2 regions of the Methylotuvimicrobium sp. KM1 genome follow, and region 1 is predicted to be linked to the other one. Evidence: riboswitches for the same ligand, from Rfam matches in the RefSeq annotation. Region 1 holds a riboswitch; the other holds the start of a gene.

What was found. Region 1 has a riboswitch for cyclic di-GMP ahead of ACINK7_RS12045 (VPLPA-CTERM sorting domain-containing protein). Riboswitches for the same ligand answer to the same signal wherever they lie in the genome.
Region 2: it holds a riboswitch for cyclic di-GMP, as region 1 does, so the genes downstream of both, ACINK7_RS16065 (VPLPA-CTERM sorting domain-containing protein) here and ACINK7_RS12045 (VPLPA-CTERM sorting domain-containing protein) in region 1, are expected to answer to the same signal.

The regions. Positions count from the first base shown of each region.
Region 1 is NZ_CP173170.1:2,815,507-2,820,607, forward strand. Features, by position in the region: gene ACINK7_RS12035 (CTP synthase) at 1-343, opposite strand, end outside; gene tilS (tRNA lysidine(34) synthetase TilS) at 405-1,766, opposite strand; cyclic di-GMP riboswitch class I at 2,716-2,797, shown strand; gene ACINK7_RS12045 (VPLPA-CTERM sorting domain-containing protein) at 2,941-3,618, shown strand; gene ACINK7_RS12050 (hypothetical protein) at 3,984-4,208, shown strand; gene ACINK7_RS12055 (radical SAM protein) at 4,404-5,101, opposite strand, start outside.
Region 2 is NZ_CP173170.1:3,750,173-3,755,273, forward strand. Features, by position in the region: gene ACINK7_RS16060 (VPLPA-CTERM sorting domain-containing protein) at 813-1,565, opposite strand; gene ACINK7_RS16065 (VPLPA-CTERM sorting domain-containing protein) at 1,916-2,632, opposite strand; cyclic di-GMP riboswitch class I at 2,858-2,939, opposite strand; gene ACINK7_RS16070 (FAD:protein FMN transferase) at 3,718-4,581, opposite strand; gene ACINK7_RS16075 (hypothetical protein) at 4,894-5,101, opposite strand, start outside.

The sequences.
Region 1 (5,101 bases):
TAACTTGAACGGTCGCGCCTAAATAATCGCCTTTGCGTTCTTTGCGCAATACATTTTCATAAATTTGACCGGTCGTGAAATTGTTCTTCTTGGTCATTGTGGTTTTAATAAACCGCTCGTAATGACCTAGGTCGAGATCGGTTTCAGCGCCATCCTCGGTGACGAATACCTCGCCATGTTGAAAAGGGCTCATCGTTCCGGGATCTACGTTGATATAAGGGTCCAGCTTTGTCATCGTCACTTTCAGCCCACGCGCTTCAAGAATGGCTGCCAACGACGATGCGGCAATGCCTTTACCCAACGAGGAAACGACACCACCGGTAATGAAAATAAATTTGGTCATGTAAGAAATAAAAAATTTCGGGAGACGGCTTTGAAATAGCCAAGATTAAAATTTATCTATTTTAATCGACTAAGACACATTCGTCATGGCCTTTCCGGTTTTTATTTTTTTGCGATCGAATTAGCCGAATACACCCTGGCTTGTTTTTGCAATAAAATTCGGAACCGATCCAAAGATCGGCAATTGCCGCCAAGCGCCCGTCTAAATAGATTAATGGAATATAAGGCCTTTCCCAAGGCGGAATCCCTGCGTCCTGATAAAGATTTTTCAAGCGATGCCGCCCTTCTCGATTCGGCAAAGCAATTTTTTCCCCGCCGCTACGAAACCTAACGTCGATATGCGACCTAAGCCAAATCGATTGATCAATTCCGGAGTGGTCATAAGCAATTTTCAGTTCCGTACCGTCAGGCAAGTCAAGAGGGGCATCGCTATTCGACCATACAACGACTTGTTCCGGTAAATTAACGGTTTGCTGCGGCACACAAAACAAGCTATTCCGGAAACGGCGTATCGTATGTTTTTGATTCGGCAACTGCGGATCGCCAAGCGGCGACTGAATCATGGACAAAATACGCAACACAAAGGCACGGGACGGCATTTTTAGCCCCAAACGCGCGAACCATTGCCGAACAATTAATGCTTGTTCCGTCACATCAAGCTTTACCAAAGCCGGTATCGATAGCGTTGCATCCTTTGTTTGATAGACCTGCTTGAATTGATCGCCAGCTAATTTACTCAACAGTTCAGAGGCTTCCGCGCAATGAACCGCTGAACGAGAGACTGTTTTATCAATGGACGGCCAACGTTGCTTGAGTAAAGGAACAATTTCATTGCGTAAAAAATTACGATCGAAGTCAATGCCTTGATTACTGGGATCTTCAATAAAATTGAAATCATGTTGCCGGGCGTATTGGTCGATTACTTGTTTTGGTGTATTCAATAAGGGCCTCAACAGCACTCCCTTGCCAAAGGCCATCATTTCAGGCATGCCCGAGAGCCCTTGCAAACCGGCGCCTCGAAACAATTGCAATAAAACGGTTTCCAATTGATCCTCTCGGTGCTGAGCCACCATCAAAACGTCGTTTTCCGAAAGCAAAGCCTTTAAGGCGTCATATCGCGCATTCCTGGCCGCTTCCTCGGGGCTTTCGCGCCCGGCGCTTCGCGCATCGACATGAATTTCGACAAAATCAACACCCAATTGCTTAGCAACCGACCGGCAATGACTTGGCCAAGCATCGCCTACCGCTTGCAAACCGTGATGTATATGAACCGCGGTAATTTTATTTTGTAGAGTAGATATCGAAGCACAAAGATGTAACAACACATGCGAATCTACACCGCCGCTATAGGCAATATAAACTTGTTGCGGCGATTTTAATTTTTGCAGGCCTAATTCAACGACTCGCGATTCTAGTTGACGCATTTAAGATACCAGTTATGAGCTAAAATTTAGGCGCAGGATCGACAACATTCTTGACACTTAACCATTGCCGATTTCCCCCCAGCGTTTCATACGCAAATGCCGAAATTAAATGCCTGACAGGTAAAATCACACAAAGAGCAGCGCGCCATTTCAATAACAAATTTTGTCAAGTTATTTTACAATTTCAGCCGCACTAAATCCTGATCCTCTTTTAGCCTAGGCCTTAACAACAATCTATTCGCTCCACCAACAAAACATCGAATTAAAAATGATATCTCAGCACGTTAAAATATGTAAAACCATCTTATCAATTAGTCATAGCTCATTTAAAAACAGTCACTTACAGACTATAAACTGCACTTAATTGTCAATATTTTTTACAAAAGAAAGATTTTTGCGATTAAAACAATGACCATACTGCTCACAACGTTTTGATTATAATAATTTTCTAATACTTGGTATAAGTATTGCTTCTTAGAGTAAAGGTCGTAGAAACTTTCATGATGAAACGATTCGGAGCCATTGTAGTAAAATTGAACACATATCGAGAAAAGAATTTAGCTTTTCTTAATGGAAATGTAATATTTTAGTAGTATCGTCAGTATCGTGAAGTAGATATTAGTTTTTTGTGAAAGTACAATGCCGGCTCCGAAGAGGATGCCGTTGCTCGATCGACAGGCGTCGGCGGCAGGGCAGATTTTTGCTCCTGCAAAATCTGCATTCATGCCATCCATGGCAATCAGTCGCCGCCGTCGAGCCTACATGGACGTATTCACGGCGTCCTGTCGGGCGAGTGACCACATCCTCCGCCACGCCTCGAACTTTCATTTGCCGGGGCGATGAAGGCTTCTTCATGATCGTTACTATTGAAATTGACTAAATCGAACTTTACGAAAAACGTTTTTGGCGGATTCTTTACGCGAATACGCCAAACACAGCAGAGAAATTTTTAAGAGAAAGCCTCACCCGTTGTGAAGCGGGGCCGGAAAGTTACGGATCTTTAATATTTTAAAGATGGCCGGACCACCTTAAATTGTTAGTGAGATTTTTAATGTCATGCATCTTTTTGTTGCAAACATTATTTCAAAGTCAATATTGCTCTTTGACTAATTTGGCCTAGCTTTTTCACCATGTAATTTTTTGACTTTACTCTTAATCACAAGGAGTTTTTTTCATGTTTAGAATAACCAAGTTTGTTTTAATATCATTTATTTATCTTTTTACGGGGAGTGCGCAAGCAAGCCTAGTCACCTTATTCGGCAATTCTGTTTCGTTTGAATTTGATAGTACGCTTACCGGTTTATTCGGTTCAGCTAATGTTTCAGGCGACACTTTATACTTTACCCCAACAGCATTCACCGCTACCGCCTTGAATACTGCCGGCGTCGACATGACCAACGATACCGTTAACATCAAAGTCCAAGCATTGAACCCACAACATCAAATAAATACCGTTTCAGTTATTGAAAAAGGCGATTATTTTAGTTTTGGCAATTCAACTCTTGTTGGAGTAGGCGGTCAAGTTCGCGCTTTCGATATTGAAAATCCATCCTTTGACACTACCGAAAGTATCGTTGCTAATGATGCATTTACTCAAACTGCGTTCTTGCAAACCAATAACTGGCAGGCAGATACCATTTTAGATACCACTTCTTTCAATAGCGGATATCTGAATATCACAATCCAAAATCTTCTAGGTGCTATAAGCACAACACTTGGAGAAGCGGCTTTCATTGAAAAAAAATATGTTGGCCTAAACGTCACAGCAGTCCCATTACCGGCAAGCATCTGGTTACTAGGTGCCGCTTTGGTTGGCCTTATTTCTTCTACAAAACGCAGACAAACAATCTAATTGCTCAAGCGTTAGCGGGAGCAAATTCGCTTCCGCTTTTCTTGAAACGACCCCTTCAAAATAAACCGCCTGCCATAACTCAATGCCGAACTGACCCTGTGTTGGATTAGGCGCCTCGTTAAGCTGAACGACCATCGGCAGCAAAAATACCTGCCATCGCAAAAAAAATCTCATACCTTTTAATCTAAGAAACGTGAAATAACGCTCGGACAAAACAACATAAAAGAGCTACTATTCGACGTAAAGCGAAGCAATAAAGAAGCATGCAATTGATTTTAAAAGACTAAAATTAGTTTATGTAATTCCATTAAGCGCTCATATTTCACAAGGGTTTGATTATGGACATTTCACCAACAAACAGCGTATTGAATCTTATCAACGGCGCACAGCACAAATCAGCCGAAGCGGCACACAAAATTGCCACATTACCGATAAAAAACGATGAAGTAGGCAGTTCTGAATTTGAGCCTCGAGACATTATTAAACCGGTACTCAGCTTAAAAGAAGCGGAATTTGAAACATCTGCAGCCGTCAAAATTCTCGAAACCGAGAAAAAAACGATAGGAAGTCTATTAGACATCAAGGCTTAAGCCCGACTTGAGAGCAAGAAACGGCTAAAAGCTGAGAGAGTAAGGCTTAGTATGCACCCTTCGTCCGTCCGCATTGCTGGACTTATGACGCACCATTTTTCCGACAACGCCCGATTTCCCACACATCCCTCACCCCGCACATTCACTGCTAACTGCTAACAATTTACCCCAAGCCATCAACCGGAAACAAGGCAGTTAACAATCCACCCGAACTTCAAAACCAAGCGATCTGATCTCGCCCGCAAAATGTCGCATGAGCTCCGGTGACAACGGCTTCATTTTAGCCGCTTCCGGCTGCATCGATGGGCGCGCAATTGTATAAAGCATAATTTTACCAATCGCCACACCATCGTTCTTGATTCTTTTTAAAAATTGCAAATACGCGTTTTTTTCCACGTCGGTCAATCCCTGCCCGGAATAATCGACTAGGCAAGTTTGAATTTTAGTCTGACAGATTGCGGCCGAAATCTTTAGATTTCTTAATGCCGACTCCATCGTTTGCGCTGCGTTATTAATAAAATTCCGCCCCGCATCAGTCGCGCTATCAAACTTGAACCAAACTTCCCCCCCATAGCGATGCAATGACCGAAGCCCGGTCTGAACCTTCGCCTGGTGCATTAAACTGCCGTTGCTAATCAAAACAAAACCGCTATTCGGTAGTACTCCCATTTCAGTGGCAACTCGGCCGATCAAATCGACCGCCTTATCGAAATCCTGAACGCTGGTCGGCTCGCCGTTTCCCGAAATTGCAATATCTTTGATTACTCGATTACGGGGGTCGACTTGAAACCGGTCAAAAAAATTGCCATGCAATACATCGCTCAAAAACTGCCTCAATTCTTTTTCCAATAATGAAAAATCGATCGGCGGCGCAGCACCCAACGTTAAATCGG
Region 2 (5,101 bases), 930 kb from region 1:
GGGCGGCAACACCATACTAACTCCAAGCATAATTCGCAATATCACTCAAAAGATTTACGCCATATGCCGCAGTAGTGTGTGAAATGACACGCATTTTATTTGAACCCCCTTGCTCCTCGTTATAAACATAAAGCTGGTAGAGTGCGCATCGCGCACCTTTTTACAAGATATTTCCTGATTAGCAAGTTTCTTCAGCTAAAGCCCAAAGATCAGCATATCCTTAGCAGGACGGGGTTCGCAAGCCATGCGCGTCAAGCTAAAACGGCCACCCCACATCACGCTCTTTCCCAAGCTGGAGCTTGGGAAAGACACACCGGAAGCTCCCCCTTCGACAAGCTCAGGGCAAGCCTTCGACAAGGCTCTCCTGAGCGCAGCCGAAGGGCTCAGGGCAAGAGCTTCCTGAACAGGTTACCCAAGCTGGAGCTTGGGTAACAGCATATTGTAGTTTTTGCGACTACGACTGGCCCCTGCTCGGACACTTGGCTTCGGCAAGCTGAAGCATCTTGCTAATCAGGAGATATTGACAAAACCTTGAAACACACCAAATGGCATGCCCGGGAAAGGGGGCGCGGTGCGGCACCCTACTTCAATTGTTTCGGCGCAGGAAGAGGAATAGCTTGGCGCTAAGCATCGCGCAACTTTCCTAGAAAAATACAAACGGAATAAATGGCGAAAGATGGGCGGTGCCACCTTACGAATTAGAGAGAAAAGGTCGGAGGTGGGGCGGATTTTGGTACACGCAAAACCCGATCCCACTCCCAATCACAGGGAAAGAAGAACAATATCGATCTTTAAAATACGACAGAACACCATTAAACGGCTAGAGTACGCTTTCTGAAAGCCCCCAAACCAACCAAGCCCGCTCCCATTAGCCAAATCGCAGCCGGCAAAGGGACAGGCGCGACGGTCAAGCTAATATCGAAACCGCGCATTGCATTATCGGCATTAAATCGATCGAAAGCACCGCAATTCTCTCTTTCATAACACGTTCCTCCGATTGCAACGGCATAAATACCGGCTTCGAGCGCGCCCATCCATGAAACAGCCGTCGCCAAGCCGTCGATTTCGCCGGCATGACCGATGTAATGGATTGTGCCGACTTCACCCTCGTCGTTACCCATAGTAGTCGTGCCCTGCCCGTTCCAGGCTCCTTCTTTTCCAGCCGGCGGTGGAAATGCATCCTCATAGGCTTCATCAGGCAAAACGCCGTTATAAAGCGAGAATCCCGGGGTTAAATCGCCTACTCGTAAAGGAAAGGTATTACTGCCTATCGTAATAAAAGTATCTTGATAATCAGACTCGACATGTATTTTGACATTCGATGATTCGGTCAATGTAAACTGCGCCCAAGCACCTTGATGGCTATCGCCCCAGTCTTCATCCATCGAATCGGCCCAACCGTAGTTGCCAGACACAATACTATTGGCCGAATAAATATGCTTATCGCCGTCGATGGCCGGCGTTAAATTTGTCAGGTTGATCCAGCTGATATGCGCAGACGCTTGCTGGGTTGGAAAAAAACCGACCGCAGCCGCACAGGCCACTGTCGACAACAATTTTTTCATAGTTTTTTCCTCAAAATAAACGTTAATACAAAAGACCGCAAATCAATAACAGCCATGTAAAGTGATGAAATGAATGAACAACGATTTTTCTTCTGTTAGATTGAATTCCGGCAGCCCATGTCGGAATGACGGTCTTTAAAGCAAGCCCATAAAAGCTCGTTCCTCATCCGGCTTTACGTCGCCCCCGTCTCATCAACCGCCCTTACGCGTGCAATTCAACAAGTGTGGTATTACTAAGAAGCGATATTAGACATCCTTGTCCGGGGGATACCGCATCCTAACGGTGTTGATTAACTGAAAACCAGACCGGAAACTGACCTGGATTTAATTGATTCGGTACAAGAATTGAATCAAGCGGCGATAGCGCGTTTTCTCATGCCGATTAAACCGACTAAAGCCGACCCCATCAACCAAACCGCAGCAGGAACAGGCACGGGCTGGACGCTAGCAATTACACCATATGCGCCACCACCGACCCCGTCAGCGGCCGCACCACCGACTACCAGTGAATATACGCCGGCAAGTAAAAAGATATTGCTAAGCGATTCGGTTGCGCCTACGCCATAATCGTTAACGGCAGTAATAAATTCAATCGTGTTAATAACACCGCTGTTATTACCCATCGTGGTATCGCCAACCGCATTAAACAACCCATTATTTCCGTCAGCAACTGGCCAGACAGGCTCGCCTTCAAAATTCGCGTTTTCGAAAGCCGATAGCGGCACGAGTCCTTTGTACAAACTAAAACCGACATCGAGATCGGCTAAAACAGGAAAGGTATTGCCGGAATCAACGCCTGCGCTATTGTAGGTCGGATAGGTTCCCGGGCCTGCATTTTCGACGCTGATGTTTACATTAGAATCCTGCTCCAACGTAAAGCTATACCAGCGAACAGTATGACTATCGGCCAAAGTGGGTTGAGTCCCTTGATACCAGCCATCGTCGTAACCGACTGACGCGACAAACGGATTCAAGTTATCCAGATTTCTATAACCCACATGGGCGTAAGCTTGACTACCTAACAATAACCCTACAAATACAACAACAGACGATATTATTTTTTTCATTAAAAAGTCCTCTTTACTGTTAAACGCTAAAAGTTAACAGTGATATTCGCGGAACCGATACAACAACAAAACATACAGTCCCCACGCCCCCATCACAAAAACAAGCATACGATTCAGCTAACGCCCACGATTCGTCACCAATAAAGACGACAAACTAGCCCAAGCTAACTTGAAAGTTAAGTGAGTACTACCCTCTATCGTTAAACTCAATCAATACTTAATTAAGGAGGCAGCCCGGCCTTCTTGATTGCATACAAGAACCGTGACTTTCCGGCCCCGTCTCACAACGAGTGTGGCTAAATTGAAAAGGCTATTAAATCCGAATTGAGTCTTAAAATTGACGTCAGCTGAACCCAACATCTAGCCCCTCGCTTTTAATTGAAGCAGACTACATGCCAATACCTAGTATTTTACTTGGTTTCAATAATTTAAAGTATTGAATAAAATACTTATAAACTCTTAATTTTATGATAACTGTGTCATATGCCACAGTTACTGCGGCATATGACACACAACCTCACTCATGAATAAGCGCTCGACTCATCGCTGAGAAAAAACGAATAGCAATAGGGATTTATGAAAAAATGGGCCTTTATCCTAGAAAGAGAATAAGAAGTTAATTCAATAGGTTGTCGCGCCTTTGCTAAACAGTTTCGCTCTCCGGAAAGGTTACTCCAAGTTTATGGATAACCTCTTGTAGGACGAAGCCGCTTACTGGTTCCCACGATCCTCCGTGAGAACCCATACTTCTGCTGTTTCCCAAGTTCCTACTTGGGAAACAGATAAGTGAAGCTCTAGCTTCGCGAGACAAGATAGGTATGCGTTTCCACGCTGAAGCGGTGGGAACGAAAAAAAATTGATCGGGTACGCTGCGCGTATCCGCATGCAGTTTAGCACCACAGACCAAACCCTAAGGACTTGAATTAACATTGGCGGGTTGCCATGGTACGCGAAGCGTACCCTACGGAGTTCCAGCGATTGCGTGATTTCGCCATCGCGCTAGATACCCAACCGTGTATCTTGAAGAGATGTTTATAACGATTTGCGAAGGATCGCCAAACCCAAAAAAGGGTATATTTTTACGATTAGATCAGAGACCCGCCGACATTGCCATGGACATCGACCCAAAGACAAGGTAGCCCCAACGATTCCAACCAAGCAGGACCTTGGTCTTCCTTCAGCATCGCAATCGTCGCGGCACTCCCGGAAACGACGCAAAAATCCCCGACAACACTAACCGAAGCCATAAAGCGCACCGGCCAACCGGTTTTGGGATTGAGCACATGACCGTAGCGCACGCCATCGATTTGCAAACAGCGCTCGTAATCCCCGCTTGAAGCCAAGGCGCCACCCGAAAGCGCCAAGGCTTGAATCACCTCCCCTTTTTGCCGGGGATGCGCGATACCGACTTGCCAGGAAGAGCCGTCTGGCCGGGGGCCGATCAGTTTGATGTCGCCGCCGAGATTGATCAAGCCGTGCTTGATGCCGGCCTGTAAACACAAACCGGCGGCCCGATCGACCGCATATTCCTTGACGATACCGCCGAAATCGAGCTCCATGCCCGGCACCGAAAAAGTCAGCTTCGGCGGCGTCCAATCGATTTTATGCCAGCCGATTTTATCCAGTAGCGCTTGAATCTGCTGCTCTTCCGGCAAATTATTGCGATCGAATCGCCAAGCCTGGCGCAGAATACCGGAGCTGATATCGAACAATCCGTCGCTTTGCTCATAACAGGTCAATGCATAATTCAACAAACCGGCGGTTTCGGGATCGACTTCTATCGAATTGGCGCGCGCGGCCGCGCGGTTGATTTCGGATAAAAAACTATCCGGGCGGTAGCGGGAATAGCGTTGCTCCAAGCGCTCCACATCGTCGATGACGATATCGGCAACGTGTTGGGCCGTTTTATGCGAAACCGCGAATAACTGGATTTCACAAGGCGTGCCCATGGCCTTGAAGTTGAATCGATAGAATTTTAGGCGCTTGGGTTTTTTCAAGGCTATGTTTGCGTTAATCGTTGAAATTAATACTATGCGAATGCCGAAAAGACTGTAGGGTACGCTGTGCGTACCACAGGAGCCCCGCCCGTAGCTTAACGTGCTCTCATGTGTTCCGTTGTGCCGACATTAGGTACGCGTAGCGTACCCTACAATTCGTTTTGAGTTGTTAAGTGTTTCCGGCAACAGGGGCAACTGTTACCGCAAATATAGCCTTTTTTCAAGGTATGCGTGAATTGAGGCGGCTCGAAAACCCGGCCTTGTTTACATGAATTTAAGGACGGCTATGACGGCGGAGATGGTCAAACCTAACGACCAAAACATGAACCTATCCATGCGGGTCGTAATCTGAATGAGATGCTTATCGACTTGTTCGAAACGTTTATCGATTTGTTCGAGACGCTTTTCGACCTGCTCGAAGCGTTTATCGATTTGCTCGAAACGTTTTTCGACCTGTTCGAAACGCTTATCG